One region of the Kyrpidia spormannii genome, then DNA from elsewhere that is predicted to be linked to it. Evidence: predicted binding sites of a transcription regulator. Region 1 holds the regulator's gene; the other holds the start of a gene.

Region 1 (7,805 bases):
GGCGCCGATACATTGCAATTCGCCTCGGGCCAAAGCTGGTTTCAAGATATTGGACGCATCAATGGCCCCTTCCGCCCCACCGGCGCCGATGAGGGTGTGCAGCTCATCAATAAACAGGATCACGTTTCCAGCTTGGCGAATCTCATCCATGATCTTTTTCAGGCGATCTTCAAATTCCCCCCGGTACTTCGTCCCGGCCACCACCGTTCCCATGTCCAGAACCATAACCCGCTTGTTGCGGAGTATCTCGGGAATCTCGTTGGCGACAATGCGTTGGGCCAGACCTTCGGCGATGGCCGTTTTGCCGACTCCCGGCTCGCCGATGAGCACCGGATTGTTCTTCGTGCGCCGGGACAGTACCTGAATGACCCGCTCGATCTCCTTATTGCGCCCAATCACCGGGTCGAGTTTGCCGTCCCTCGCCATCTGGGTCAAATCCCGGGCGAGGCTGTCCAAGGTCGGCGTATTGGCAGACTGCTGATTCTCCTGATTCGTTTCCGCGGAATCCCCGCCGAGCAACTGAATGACTTGCTGCCGGGCTTTGGGAAGGCTCACCCCGAGGTTGTTGAGCACCCGGGCGGCCACCCCCTCGCCCTCGCGAATCAAGCCCAGCAGAATATGCTCGGTCCCCACATAGTTATGGCCCAGCTTCCGAGCCTCATCGATAGAGAGCTCAATCACTTTCTTCGCCCGGGGAGTATAGGTCATGGCCGCTCCTTGCCCCGGGCCCCGACCGATGATCTTCTCCACTTCCCGCTGAATCTTCTCGCTGCTCAGCCCTAAACTCATCAGGGCTTTTGCTGCGATTCCGTCCCCTTCCCGGACGAGACCCAGGAGGATATGTTCGGTCCCAATTCCCGAATGCCCGAGGCGACTCGCCTCTTCATGCGCCAGGGCCAAGACTTTTTGTGCCCGCTCGGTGAAACGTCCGAACATCATTCGTCAACACCCCCATCGTCTTGTGTATGTCCTGTCCTATACCGACTAACCGCATGATGCGGGGTCCAAATTCCACTCCAGATCACGTCGTGACACCGTCCTTCAGGCGGACAGCGCACGCAGCCGCTCTCGAATCAAGGCCGCCCGGTGCACGTCGCGTTCTTGAGGAGAAAGTTCCCGGCCTTCATAAGTCTGCAGAAGGGCCGGTCGGGTTAACACCATCAGCTCTTTCAAAATTCCTTTAGGCACCCCGGTAATGATACCGAGGTCGATCCCCAAACGGACATCCGACAATCGTTGCATCGTTTCTTTAGAATCGAGGCGCTTGGCGTACCGCAGGATGCCGTAGGACCGACCGATGCGGTCCTCTAACTCGGGCCTGTTTTGCTCTAGCAGCAACTGCCTAGCCCGCCGTTCATGTTCGATCAGCTGTCGGGTCACCCCGTACAGATTGTGAACGATCTCCTCTTCAGACTGTCCTAAAGTAATTTGATTCGACACCTGAAAGAGATTTCCTACTGCTTCCGTCCCTTCCCCATAAATCCCCCGGACAGCGAGTCCCACTTGGGAGATGGCATGAAGGACCCGGCGAATCTGATCGGTCATCACCAGAGCGGGCAAATGCATCATCACCGAGGCCCGCATTCCCGTCCCGACGTTCGTGGGGCAGGCAGTCAGATATCCTCTTTTTTCATCATATGCCCAATCGAGCGTCGCTTCCAGCGCATCATCCACCCGACTGGCCATGTCCCAGGCAGGTTTGAGTTGTAGCCCGGGGAAAAGGCATTGGATGCGCAAATGGTCCTCTTCGCCCACCATAATGCTGATGGTTTCATCGTCCCGAAGCACTACGGCACTCCGCCTGGGGTGTTCCACGAGGTCCGGGCTGATCAAATGTTTTTCCATCAACACCTCTCGGTCTAACTCATGAACTCGATTCATCGGCAACATCTCAAAGTGACCCAAGTCCTGGACCGACGGATGGCGAAGGGCCCGGTTCACCCGCTCCAAAACCTCATCCATCTGTCCCTCGGTGGCCAACATGGGGAAGGGAAGGTCAGCCAGATTCCGAGCCAGCCTGACCCTTGTGCTCATTACCATCTCATCTTCTGGACCGTCGGCGCGCATCCAATAGCTGGATGTCCGATGGACAAAATCCTCCAATGACACCTCACATCCCCCCTCGGTTCACCCGCCGAGCTGTTGCTCGAGAGCCCGGATTTGATCCCGTAGGCGAGCCGCTTCTTCGAATTGTTCCAAGCGAACCTTTTCCCGCAACTGCTCCTTCAGATGCTCCAGTTCCCGCCGCACCCGCAACTTCCCGCCCCCGCGGCGCGGAACTTTGCCGGTGTGAGTGGTGCTGCCGTGGATGCGGCGGAGCATTGGGTCCAAAACTGGATCAAAGGCCTGGTAACAGTTTGGACAACCGAAACGGCTCACCTGGGTGAACTGCTGATAGGTCAAGCCACAAGTCGGACAACGAAGGGTCTGAACCTGGGGAACCCCAGGGGCCGCCTCCCCGCTAAAAAAGCTCCCGAGTAGGTTAGGAAAAGAAAACGCCCCGGGGACAAACTGCAACTCCCCCGATTCGTTGGCACAAATCTCGCATAAGTGTCGTTCCGATTTCTGGCCGTTTACAATCTTCGTCATGTGCACCGTGGCAGGCCGTTTGCCACATTGTTGACAAATCACGATCCTCACCCTCTCAGAAGCTCCACCAGCATCGCTCGAAGCAATCTGGCGCGCAATTGATCGCGATAGGGAATCGGTCCCCGCAGCACGTCCCGGCACACGGCGGCGTGCAACAGGCGCACCTCCCGTTCGGTCACGAATCCATCTTCAAACAGATGATCGATAATATCGTGGGCCTCTCGTTGTGTCACTTCCTCGCCAATGAGGCGAATGAGCTCGTCGTGGATGGGCCGTTCCTGGCCGAATTCCAACTTTCGGATGCGGATATAGCCGCCTCCACCTCGCTTGGATTCAACAATGTAACCGCGTTCCACAGTAAACCGTGTGCTGATGACGTAGTTAATCTGAGAAGGAACGCAATTGAACTGTTCGGCGAGTTCGCCTCGCTGGATCTCTACGACGCCATCACGGCTCTGTTGAAGGATCGATTTTAGATGTTGCTCGATCAGATCTGTGATATTACGCATCGACCCTCCCCCTTCAGAGTCGCCCTATGGAGGCGTTTGACTTTGACTAACTTTGACCTTCGGCCTCATTATAACCTTTTCTTGGGGGAGGATGCAAGAGGGCGGCGAAAATTTTTTATCCACCCTGTTTCTTTTCTAGTATGGGTTGTATACTTCAAGATATCCGTCCGATCAGCGGCCTTCATGCCCCTTGCAAGAAGTGGAATTTTTGAGTACACTGGGACAAAACGAACGATTGGTAGGGGAGATCCAACCATGGCGGGGAATAAGTACGAAGAAATCGCTGCAGCGGCCATCCAGCTGTTTGAACAAAAGGGGTACCATGCTACATCAGTTCAGGACATCGCCGATGCGGTAGGGCTTCAAAAAGGCAGTCTTTACCACTACATCGCGAGCAAAGAAGAACTGCTGCTCAAGATCACCCACCAGGCCATCAGCGGATTCGTGCGCAGGCTGGAGGAGATCATTGACACGGACCTGCCTGTGGAAGAGCGCTTCCGCCAGGGAATCCGTACGCACATGCAGTATATCACCCAGTACCTTTCCATGTCCACAGTACTGCTCCGGGAAGCTTTTTCACTCGGGGAACCTCATAATGAGGTCATTCGAGATCTAACCGATCGCTACCTGAACCTCTGGACCCAGATCATCAATGAAGGGGTAGCGGCAGGAGTTTTCTACGTAAAGGACAGCCGCATTGCAGCCCTCACCATCCTGGGGTCGTGTAACTGGGTGTACCGATGGTTTAAAGAAGAAGGAAAATACACCGCCGAAGAGATTGCGGATCAGATGGCGGATCTGTTTTTAAACGGCCTCAAAAAGGGAAGGACGTGACGGGTGGCCGCGACTGGGAATCGCACCAGAATGGTTCCCGGGCTGGCAGACACCCCCAGCCCGCGGATGTCGGAATACTGGTCACAGAACCTTGGACAAAAAAGCCCGGGTTCGCTCTTGTTGAGGATGGTCGAACACATCCGCCGGAGTGCCTTCCTCCACGACATAACCGCCATCCATGAATAACACTCGATCGCCCACTTCCCTGGCAAACCCCATCTCATGAGTGACCACCACCATGGTCATACCGTCCCTGGCCAGGTCTTTCATGACGGCGAGGACTTCCCCGACCATTTCCGGATCGAGGGCGGAAGTGGGCTCATCAAACAGCATCACCTTGGGTTTCATGGCCAAAGCCCTGGCGATGGCCACCCGCTGTTGCTGTCCGCCCGACAACTGGTCCGGCATTGCGTTAGCCTTCTCAGGAATACCGACCTTACGAAGCAGTTCCTCGGCTAATTCCGTGGCCTCCGCCTTTGATTTCCCCAGAACTTTGATCGGGCCGATGGTGATGTTATCCATAACGCTCAAATGATGAAACAGGTTAAAGCGTTGGAACACCATGCCGACTTGTTTTCGAATCTCGATCAAGTCCGCTTTATGGCCCGTCAACTCGTGGCCAGCGATGACAATGTGGCCGGAGGTGGGTTTTTCTAGACCATTGAGACAGCGCAGGAACGTGCTTTTTCCTGAACCCGATGGTCCGATGATGACCACAACCTCTTGAGCCGCCACTTCCACGGAAATGTCCTGCAAAACCACGTGGTCGCCAAACTGTTTGCGAAGATTTTTAACGCTGATCAACCTGCAGCCTCCTCTCCAGATACTGCGAAAGCTTGGTCAGCAGGAGAATAACTATAAGGTACAACACCGCCACCGCCGTCCAGAACTGTAGAGCAAAATAAGTGGTAACGATGACAATTTGTGCTGCTCGAACGAGCTCCGTGATGGAAATGACCGACAACAGAGACGTGTCTTTGATCGTTTGAATAAACTGGTTGACAAGGGGCGGAATCATTCGTTTGAACGCCTGGGGCAAAATGATATATCTCATTTTTTGGTACGACGTCATGCCAATGCTCTCTGCGGCCTCCCACTGGCCTTTATCGACGGATAATATGCCCGCCCGGATAATCTCGGTGATATAAGCGCCTTCATTCAGCGCCAGCGCTGCAGCCCCGGCTAGTAACGTGTAAAAATCCCCAAACCATTGGTGGAGGGGGAGGACTTGGGGCAAGCCGAAATAAATGAAAAAGATCTGGACCAGGAGCGGAGTGCCTCGGAAAATATCAACGTATACCGTACCCAAGGCGCGAAGAATGCGACTGCCCGAGAGACGAAAAAGAGCGAAGATCAAGCCCAGAACTGTCCCGAGAACCACGGCGTACAAGGAGTACTCCAGGGTATAACCTAGTCCCTGGATCAGCATGGAGGAATTCTGCAATACCGATTGCCAAGCTTCCATGTTTCCCCTCCTTACAGCTTCTAGCCGGCGGAACCAACCCCTGGGGAATATGAATCGGCCGTCAGAACCCGCCGGAGCGATCCTGACGGCCGCCAATCCCATGCCAGGTGAAGATTTACCTCTCAGTGTTTAATCTTGCCATTGGGTTCGTCGCCAAAATACTGTTGATACAGTTTGTCATAAGTGCCGTCGGCCATCACCTGTTTCAGACCGTCATTGATTTTCTGAAGCAGGTCTGGTGCGTTCTTCCGCACAGCAATCCCGTAGTCCTCACCGGTCAACAGCGGACCTACGATCTTTACGTTATCGTGACCCGTCCTGATATAGTTCAGATTAACGGGGTTGTCGAACACGACAGCATCTGCCCCGCCGTTCTGCAGTTCACTGTAGGCGTCGCTGATGTTGGTAAACCGTTTCACATTGACACCGGGTTTCTTGCTAAACATCAGATCCGCGGTGGTACCCAGTTTTACGGCAACAGTCTTCCCGGTGAGATCGTCGGGGCCGTTAATTGTGGTATTGTCCTTTTTCACAAGGATAGATAGCCCGGAATGATAATAAGGATCCGAGAAATTCACAGATTTCTTGCGGTCGTCCGTAATGGTGATACCGGCGACGGCCACGTCAATATCCCCGGTCTGTAGGGCGGGAATGAGCCCCTGGAAGTCCATCGTCTTCAGGTCGACTTGCATATTCTCCTTCTGCGCAATGGCTTTGATTAAATCGATATCAAAACCGGTAACCTGGCCATTTTTCTCCGTTTCAAAAGGCGGAAATGTCGTATCGGCCCCCACGTGCAATGTGACCGGCTGGGCTTGGCCACTCTGACCACTGCTCGAAGACGTTGACGACCCTGTACCGCAACCGGCCAGGGTTAGACCCAACACAAGGGCCCCAAGTCCAAAAGCAAGTCTTCTCATACAACTGACCCCCTTTATTTTTAAATATCTGTGTCCGATAGGTTATTATAACATATCGAAGCTCGGTGTACAGTGGGAGCCCATGGCAGTCGATTTCGATGGACGACGTGCATATAGGAAAGCCCCGCAGGAAAGATCCTGCGGGGCTTGCGGGAACGCGCCCGGCAACGTCCTACTCTCCCAGGGCCCTGCGGCCCAAGTACCATCGGCGCTGGAGGACTTCACTTCTGTGTTCGGAATGGTGACAGGTGTTTCCCCTCCGCTCTCGTCACCCGACCCTCGTTCCCTCAAAACCGAAAAGCCACCACAGCTTGAGAAAGCCTCGACCGATTCGTATCCGTCCGCTTCACGCCTCGCGGCGCTTCCACGCCGGACCGATCTACCTCGTCTTCTCCAAGGGGTCTTACCACCTTGCGGTGTGGGAAACCTCATCTTGAGGCGGGCTTCGCGCTTAGATGCATTCAGCGCTTCTCCCTCCCCGACTTGGCTACCCAGCGGTGCGCCTGGCGGCACAACTGGGACACCAGCGGTCGGTCCATCCCGGTCCTCTCGTACTAAGGACAGCCCCTCTCAAGTTTCCTCCGCCCGCGGCAGATAGGGACCGAACTGTCTCACGACGTTCTGAACCCAGCTCGCGTACCGCTTTCATGGGCGAACAGCCCAACCCTTGGGACCGACTTCAGCCCCAGGATGCGATGAGCCGACATCGAGGTGCCAAACCTCCCCGTCGATGTGGACTCTTGGGGGAGATCAGCCTGTTATCCCCGGGGTAGCTTTTATCCGTTGAGCGACGGCCCTTCCACTCAGTGCCGCCGGATCACTAAGCCCGACTTTCGTCCCTGCTCGAGTTGTCTCTCTCGCAGTCAAGCTCCCTTGTGCCTTTGCACTCGCCGCGCGATGTCCATCCGCGCTGAGGGAACCTTTGGGCGCCTCCGTTACCTTTTAGGAGGCGACCGCCCCAGTCAAACTGCCCACCTGACACTGTCCCCCGACCGGTTCACGGCCGCAGGTTAGAAGATCAATCCGCCAAGGGTGGTATCCCAACGTCGGCTCCCCCCGGGCTGGCGCCCGGAGTTCCCTGCCTCCCACCTATCCTGTACATGACCGACCCATCTCCCATATCAGGCTACAGTCAAGCTCCACGGGGTCTTTCCGTCTAGCCGCGGGTACCCTGCATCTTCACAGGGACTACAATTTCACCGGGTCTCTCGTTGAGACAGCGCCCAAGTCGTTACGCCTTTCGTGCGGGTCGGAACTTACCCGACAAGGAATTTCGCTACCTTAGGACCGTTATAGTTACGGCCGCCGTTTACTGGGGCTTCGGTTCAGGGCTCTCACCCTTCCCCTTAACCTTCCAGCACCGGGCAGGCGTCAGCCCCTATACCTCGCCTTCCGGCTTCGCAGAGACCTGTGTTTTTGCTAAACAGTCGCTTGGGCCTCTCCTCTGCGGCTCCCTCGGGCTTTGTCCCACCGGCCATGGCTTTCGCC
Region 2 (7,805 bases), 1.3 Mb from region 1:
CCGAAGTGTTCGTCAAGCGGTATGGTCATCTGCTCGACATCCGCCAGGAGGGTTCCGAAATGGGGGAAGAGGGGGAATAGGCCGTCTCTGAGGGCGGTTCGCACAAAAAAACGCCGGGTTTGACCCGGCGATGGGTTACTCTTCCAGCTGGGCAAGGCTTTGCGCGAGGCGAAGAAAGGCTCCCCGGTCCCGGCGTTCCAGCGCTTCATCGATCTGGCGCATCAACTCATCCCGTTTCTGAACGCGTTCCTCCACTTCGCGAATGACTTCCGTCACCGCGGCGGGGAATTGGATTTCGGGCAGGTTGATAAACACGTACAAAATTTGTTCGCCTTCAAAGAATCGCTGCAAAGACGTCAGGATCTCGGGAGGCTGACTCAGCTTGGTGATCCGTCCGTCGATTGGCAGCCGGGCGATCATGCCGTGGCGACCGATGATGATGAGCGGTACGTGCTCCAGGATGATCGAGGTCATCTCGAGTTGCTGATGGTGCTGGGAGAGCAGTTCAATGACCGGACCGGCCCCGGGGGGGAGGATGCGGTTTTTCAATGCAAGCAGATGCTCCTTGGCCACCATTGCTCCACCCTCCTTACGGATCATCCGACGAGCAGATAACTCGTTCTTATGTATCATCATACGCAGAATGGGGCGGACGGACAACCCAAATTTCGCGAAGGATCCGGCATATCCGGTTGAAAATCCGAGCCGTAAAGGCATGAACGGAGGGATTCTCCATTGGAGTGGTTTGACCTCCCGCTGTTTCCGTTACACACCGTGCTCTTCCCCCGCCAGACTCTGGCTTTGCACGTGTTTGAACGGCGATACCGCACGATGATCGAGTGGTGTCTGATGCAAAGGGTGCCTTTTGGCGTGACCTTAATTCAAAGCGGGGATGAGGTCGGCGATGAGGCGGTGCCCCATCGGGTAGGCACAACGGCCTGGATTCAGGAGGTCACTCAATTCGCGGACGGGAGAATGTCGGTCAAGGTGACCGGCCGCCAACGGTTCCGCGTTCTCTATAGCGCCTATGACGGCCCCTGTCTTACCGCCCGGGTACAACCCCTCTACGATGTGGAAGAGCCGTTTCGGGAGATTGAGGCGTTGGTCGCCCGGGTAAGGGCGCAGTTTCACCATTATAACGCTGCCCGCCGACCCCAGAATCAGACCTCTTGGCACATCCCCCGGGATCCTGCCCGGCTGACCTGGCTGGTGGCTGGGACCTTGGAGCTGGACATCATGGAACGGCAGCGACTCCTCGCCTCGGGTAGGGCCAGTGAACGGCTGCTCATTCTCTCCTCGTGGCTCGAACAAGCCTTGCATCAGACGAGTCGATCGGAGCCGGGGGGAGGTCGCTGTGGGTAAGGGAGCAAAGGGCTGGGAGTGGTATCCGTTGCAGGAGTTGGACCGGATTGCGGAGTCCGCCAGGCGGGAAGTGACAGAGTTCGGCCCGTTGCTCCATCGAGAGCGGGAGGTCTGTCAAGCGACAGGCTGTCCCGAAGAGTTGATTGACCGTTTACTTGAAGCGGCGTCGGGGTATTATCAGGCAGTAGGAAGACTGGTCTGTGCCGGTTTGGTGAAGCGATTTACAAGCGAATTTCCCGATGATACCATGAGGACGGAATCTGACGATCGCGGAGAAAGGGCGTGAGGCGATGAAAAAGGCACTGCTGATCACCGATGTACAAGAGGATTTTTTGGGGAACACCCTGGATTACATTGAGACCCTATGCCAAAAGTACCTGGATGAACATGGCCACGAATATGATCTCATTATTCTCACTCACTGGGTGCACGAAGATAACCGAGGCGAGGATACGCTGTTGTTGCACCACGACAAGGCGGTGGTGGTGGAGAAAACGACGTACTCGGCCCTGAACCCCGAGGTGCGGGACCACCTGGAGAAAGCTCGAATCGAAGAGGTTCACCTGGCGGGAGTGGATTCTGAGACCACAATTCTGGCCACGATGTTTGCCCTCACGGACGCCGGTTATAAGGTGAAGATCCTGCAGCGGCTGTGCGGGTCGTATTTTACCCACGGTTCCAACACCATGGCGATGAAAGTCATGGGGCAGGTTCTCGGTCATGAGAATATCCTAAACGTGGGCGGGGACCGGGTCTGGATGTGAGGATCTGTCCCGCTTAGGCCACCCGCCTTGCGAGTGGGGAGAGCATAAACCCTTTGCCGACATCGCACAATAAGCGAAAAGCGGCGAAGGGGATGGAACATGTCCTGGATATACTGGGCAGGACTGTATGAGAGCAAGTTCGAAGCCTACTGCGCCGTCATGTGGGTGGAAGGGGATAAACGGATTCATGGACCCACCCCCCCAAAGGAAGTGGAGTTGTACCGGACCAGCCGGGGGAAATTCGGGGTCCGGTTTCGGTAGGGCTGACCGGTTGCCGTCAGTCTGTTCGAGGTATGGGCCCGGGTCAGGCTTGAACGAGCGCCCCTGGTCAAAGGATACTGGGGCGCTTTTTTCTTTGACCATTTTTGACCTTTGAAGTTCGATATGGCATAATGGGGATAAAGGTGGATGAAGGAGGGGAAAGTATGTATTTTGTACCGATTGTGGTGGAACAGACAAGTCGCGGGGAACGATCGTACGATATTTATTCACGTCTTCTGAAAGACCGGATTATTTTTCTCGGGACGCCCATCGATGACCAGGTGGCGAACTCGGTGATCGCCCAACTGCTTTTCTTGGCGGCCGAGGATCCGGAAAAGGACGTGTCGCTGTACATTAACAGCCCCGGGGGATCGGTGACGGCAGGGATGGCGATCCTCGATACGATGCAGTACATCCGTCCGGATGTGGCGACGATCTGTGTGGGGATGGCGGCGAGCATGGCAGCGGTGCTATTGGCAGCTGGAGCGAAGGGAAAACGGCGGGCTCTGCCCAACAGCGAAATCATGATTCACCAACCCTTGGGCGGGGTCCAAGGACAGGCGGTGGACATCAAGATCCATGCGGATCGAATTCTGCGGGTGCGGGAAAAGTTAAACCGAATTCTCAGTGAGAGGACCGGTCAGCCCCTGTCCCGGATTGAGGAGGATACCGATCGCGATCGGTTTATGTCGGCGGATGAAGCGAAGGAATACGGCCTGATCGACGACGTGATCCGACAGTGAGCCAGGTGTCGGATCCAAAGCCCCGGCAACCCGGTGCTTCTTCGCGGCAGGTCCCCTTAAAAGAGCGATTGGCCGAGCGGATTCGCCAGAAAGGGCCTATGACCGCTTTCACTTTCATGGAGTGGGCGCTGTACGACCCGGCGGGCGGTTATTACATGAGAGAACATGATGTGTTTGGGCGGGCTGGGGACTTTTACACCGCCCCGGATGTTCACCCGGTTTACGGAAAGACCATCGCGGCTTGGGCGGCGCAGCGCGCCCGCCAGTACGGGTGGCCGGACGTACGAATCGTGGAGTTTGGCGCCGGGACCGGACGGCTGGCGGAGCAGATTTTCGCCGCGTGGCCGGAGGTGGGGGTTGGGAGTGTCCGGTATTCCATCGTGGAGATCTCCCCGGCCTGGAGAAAGCACCAGGCCCGCCGATTGGAGAACTACGGGACGGCGGTGGATTGGCCCGAGAAGATGCCGAGGTTGGACCGGGGTATAGTGATCGCCCACGAGCTTTTGGATGCGATGCCTGCCCACTTGTTACGGCGGGGCCCGGAGGGGCTGGAGGAGGCCTGGGTGGATCTAGGACCGGACGGTCGGTGGCTTCGAAAGTACGGCCCGGCTTCGCCTGAGGGGCGCCGGGCCTTTGAAGAATGGCGCCCGCGGGTACCTCCCGAGTGCGGGTTCGAGGTGGCCCCCGGTGCCACGGCCTGGATTCGTCGCGTGTTTAAACAGCTGAGGGAAGGGCTGGTCCTCATTGTCGATTACGGGGACGACGAGGATCGCCTGTACGGACCGCATCGTCCCCACGGTACCCTGCGGGCATTTTTTCAGCACCGGTGTCTCGATCGGTGGTGGGACGAGCCGGGGGAGAGGGATATCACGGCGGATGTGAATTTCACGGTTTTACGGCGGGTCGCCCAGGCAGTGGGCGGAGAAGTGGTTTTTGAAGGGTCCTTGGGCGAATTTCTGTGGGATGCGGGAATTGCCCGGGAATTGTCCGATTGCCCAGCGGACCAGCCCTTTGATCCCCGGGCCCGGCGGAATCGCGCGATCAAACAACTCCTTCTCCCCGGGGGTCTCGGTGAAGCGTTTCGGGTGTTGGAGATCCGTAAAGGGGTCGATGCGGAATGCTGAAGAAATTATCCATCGCTCTTGTGCTGGCCGGCGCCTTGTTTCTGATCATGGGGCTGGCGTTTATCCTCCGGGGGGCGCAACCGTAATCACAGGCTCTGGACTTTGATGGGTTTTCCCGATGTTCGCGGAAATGTGACATACTTTTTCAAGGCTCATGAAAAACAGTATAGAACAATCGGGTGAAACCATGTACAATGGAAGGGAGGAATCTGCGGGTAGGGAGGCAGGTCGATGGCAATTCGAGTCGGCATCAACGGATTTGGACGAATCGGCCGGATGGTTTTGCGGGCGGCACTGCGATTTAGCGATGTGGATATCGTGGCCGTCAACGCCACAGCGGACGCGGCAACATTGGCACACTTGGTGAAGTACGACTCGGTCCACGGTTTATTCCGCGGAGACGTGGAGGCCGGGGACGGTTGCCTGTGGGTGAACGGCCGGGAGATCCGGCTGCTGAGCGATCGGGATCCACTGCAGCTACCCTGGGGGGATCTCGGCGTCGACATCGTCATCGAGGCGACGGGGAAATTTCGGGATCGGGATGGAGCCAGTAAACATGTGCAGCAGGGCGCGAAGAAAGTGGTCATTACAGCCCCTGGGAAAAACGAAGATGTCACCATCGTCATGGGTGTCAACGAAGATGTGTATGATCCTTCCCGGCATCACATCCTTTCGGCGGCCTCCTGTACGACGAACTGCCTGGCTCCGGTGGCCAAGGTGATTCACGACCGGTTTGGCATTGTTCAGGGCATGATGACGACGGTTCACGCTTATACCAATGACCAGCGGAATTTGGATAATCCCCACAAAGATCTGCGCCGGGCCCGGGCGTGTGGGCAGTCGATCATTCCCACCACCACCGGCGCGGCGAAAACGGTGGGCAAGGTATTGCCGGAGTTAGCGGGTAAGCTGGACGGGATCTCCCTCCGGGTGCCTACTCCGGATGTATCCATCGTGGACTTGGTGGCGACCTTGGAAGAGCCGGCCACGGTGGAGGAGGTCAACCGGGCGTTGCGGGAGGCCTCCCTCGGTCAGATGCGTGGGGTGCTCGATTACACGGAGGAGCCCCTGGTTTCCATCGATTTTGTCGGACGCAGCGCATCGGCCATCGTGGATGGACTCTCCACAATGCAGGTGGGAGACCGGATGATCAAGGTCATGGCCTGGTACGATAACGAATGGGGGTACTCCTGCCGGGTGGTGGATCTGGTTCGTTATATTGGGCGGCACGGGTTGGAGCGTCAAACGCCCGGGGAGGCCGTGGTGGGCGCGTTCGGCGGCTGATCCCGGATCGCTCCGGCTCCGGGTCCCGAGAACAAAGAGCCCTGGACAGCGGTTGTACCGTTGACCGGGGCTTTTTTATAATGGTAAACGAACCGCCAGCGGTGGGAGGTGAAGCGGTTGATCTATCTAGACAACAGTGCGACCACGCGGCCGCTTCCGGAAGTGGTGGAGGCGGCAACGGCTGCACTGCGGGAGCAATACGGCAATCCTTCTTCGGCGCATCGCCTGGGGTTGGCGGCGGAGGACGTGATAGAGGACGCCCGGGCGGATGTGGCCCGGTTGCTCGGCGTCAAAGCGAAGGAGATCGTATTCACCTCCGGGGGCACCGAGGCGATTAACGCCGCCCTGGTGGGGACGGCCCTGGCACACCGGGGACGGGGCAAGCACATCGTGACCACGGCGGTGGAGCACGCCGCCGTTCTGGAAACCTGCGGTTTCCTGGAGCAGGTCGGTTTCGAGGTCACCCGGGTCCCTCCGGAACCAAACGGAGTGGTGGATGCCCGGGCGGTGCTTGGGGCGTTGCGGGAAGACACGATCCTGGTCTCGGTGATGCACGTCAACAACGAGACGGGAGCGATTCAGCCGGTACAGACCCTGGGCCAACAGCTCAAGCGCTTGCCCAAGGTCATTTTTCATATTGACGCGGTCCAGTCTTTTGGCAAATTGGCCGTACCTTTGACCGGAGTCGACTTGATCTCTCTCAGCGCCCATAAAATCCACGGTCCCAAAGGAGCAGGAGCGCTGTATATCCGGGAAGGCCTGAAATGCGAGCCGCTGCTTCACGGTGGGGGCCAAGAGGCGGGGCGGCGCTCGGGAACCCCGGGGGTGCCGGCTATCGCCGGAATGGGGGCGGCCTGCCGGTGGTGGCTGGCCCACGGTCGGGAAGCCGTCAGGCAGTTGTCGGAGCTTCACGCGGCTTTTATCGAGGTGTTGCGGCAAAAGGTGCCCGGACACAGGCTGAATTCACCCCCAGACGGGGCGCCTCATATCGTGAACCTGTCTTTCCCCGGCTTTAAAGGAGAAGTTTTGGTGCACGCTTTAGAGGAACGGGGGGTTTACGTGTCCACCGCTTCAGCCTGTTCCTCCAGATCGGCGAAGGGCAGTCACGTTCTCCGGGCGATGGGGGTGGCGCCGGAGGTGAACGAAGGGGCGCTGAGATTCAGTTTTAGCCCTTTCAACACTGTGGCCGAAGTGGAGGAGGCCGGGGTGGCCTTGGCCGAGGTGGTGAAAGAACTGCGGCCGATGATGCGGAGGTAGGCGGGATGTATCGATTATTGCTGGTGCGGGAAGGCGAGGCGGCGCTTAAGGGAAAGAACCGGTCCTCTTTTGAGCGCCGTTTGTTGGACAATATAACAATGGCTTTGCGGCCCTTCACGGAGGCGCGAGTGTACCGGTCGGACGGGAGGGTGTTGGTGGACGTGGGAGGACATCCCTGGGAAGAGATCGCCCAGGCCGTATCCCGGGTTTTCGGAGTGGTCTCCCTCAGTCCGGTGCGGGTGGCGGGGCACGACCTAGAGGACATCGAAAACGCCGCCGTGGACCTGATGGAGCAGGTGGTGAAAAAGGCTGAAGCCGGTGGGGGCAGCGCGAATCAACCGTTGACATTCAAAGTGGAGGCCAGGAGGGCGTTCAAAGGCTATCCCTTGACCTCGCCGGACATTAGCCGCCGGCTGGGAGGCGCGGTGCTTGCCCGGGTTCCCGGGTTGCGGGTGGATGTCCACGAGCCCCAGGTGGAACTGGCTGTGGAGGTTCGGCCGGAGGAGGTGTACCTGTTTGCCGAGAGGATTCCCGGGCCGGGGGGACTCCCGGTGGGGGTGAGCGGACGGGCGATGCTCCTGTTGTCCGGGGGGATCGACAGCCCGGTGGCGGGCTGGATGACGATGAAACGGGGCGTTCAGGTGGAGGCGGTCCATTTTGATAGTTATCCTTTCACCAGTGAACGGTCCCGGAGAAAGGTGGAGCAGCTGGCTGACATCCTGGGGCCTTTTGAGGGCGGGATGACCTTGCATGTGGTTCATTTTACCGACGTTCAAAAGGCCATCCGGATGCACTGCCCCGAACCCTTCTACGTGACGATCATGCGGCGGATGATGGTGCGGATCGCCGAGCGCATTGCCACCCGGCGACGGGCTTTGGCCTTGGTGACCGGGGAAAGCCTCGGCCAGGTGGCGAGCCAGACCCTGGAGAGCATGGTGGCGATCAACGAAGTCGCGACCCTTCCCATTCTGCGGCCGCTGGTGGCCTGGGATAAAGTGGAGATCATCCGC

What was found. The regulator CtsR, encoded in region 1, represses protease genes until heat stress. The targets are predictions, from matches to a motif close to ATGGTCAATAAAGGTCAAACA.
Region 2: the regulator CtsR is predicted to act here: its motif matches at 2,479-2,499, upstream of clpP (ATP-dependent Clp endopeptidase proteolytic subunit ClpP).

The regions. Positions count from the first base shown of each region.
Region 1 covers NZ_CP024955.1:108,835-116,639, reverse strand. Annotated here, with positions in the region: gene CVV65_RS00640 (ATP-dependent Clp protease ATP-binding subunit) at 1-939, opposite strand, end outside; gene CVV65_RS00635 (protein arginine kinase) at 1,042-2,109, opposite strand; gene CVV65_RS00630 (UvrB/UvrC motif-containing protein) at 2,128-2,631, opposite strand; gene CVV65_RS00625 (CtsR family transcriptional regulator) at 2,637-3,098, opposite strand; gene CVV65_RS00620 (TetR/AcrR family transcriptional regulator) at 3,354-3,932, shown strand; gene CVV65_RS00615 (amino acid ABC transporter ATP-binding protein) at 4,014-4,736, opposite strand; gene CVV65_RS00610 (amino acid ABC transporter permease) at 4,723-5,397, opposite strand; gene CVV65_RS00605 (basic amino acid ABC transporter substrate-binding protein) at 5,520-6,317, opposite strand; rRNA gene rrf (5S ribosomal RNA) at 6,477-6,593, opposite strand; rRNA gene CVV65_RS00595 (23S ribosomal RNA) at 6,628-7,805, opposite strand, start outside.
Region 2 covers NZ_CP024955.1:1,364,618-1,372,422, forward strand. Annotated here, with positions in the region: gene CVV65_RS06935 (hypothetical protein) at 1-80, shown strand, start outside; gene CVV65_RS06940 (IDEAL domain-containing protein) at 136-576, opposite strand; gene CVV65_RS06945 (LON peptidase substrate-binding domain-containing protein) at 736-1,362, shown strand; gene CVV65_RS06950 (hypothetical protein) at 1,355-1,648, shown strand; gene CVV65_RS06955 (cysteine hydrolase family protein) at 1,653-2,126, shown strand; gene CVV65_RS16935 (hypothetical protein) at 2,226-2,387, shown strand; gene clpP (ATP-dependent Clp endopeptidase proteolytic subunit ClpP) at 2,552-3,130, shown strand; gene CVV65_RS06965 (class I SAM-dependent methyltransferase) at 3,127-4,254, shown strand; gene CVV65_RS06970 (glyceraldehyde-3-phosphate dehydrogenase) at 4,486-5,538, shown strand; gene CVV65_RS06975 (cysteine desulfurase family protein) at 5,647-6,795, shown strand; gene thiI (tRNA uracil 4-sulfurtransferase ThiI) at 6,801-7,805, shown strand, end outside.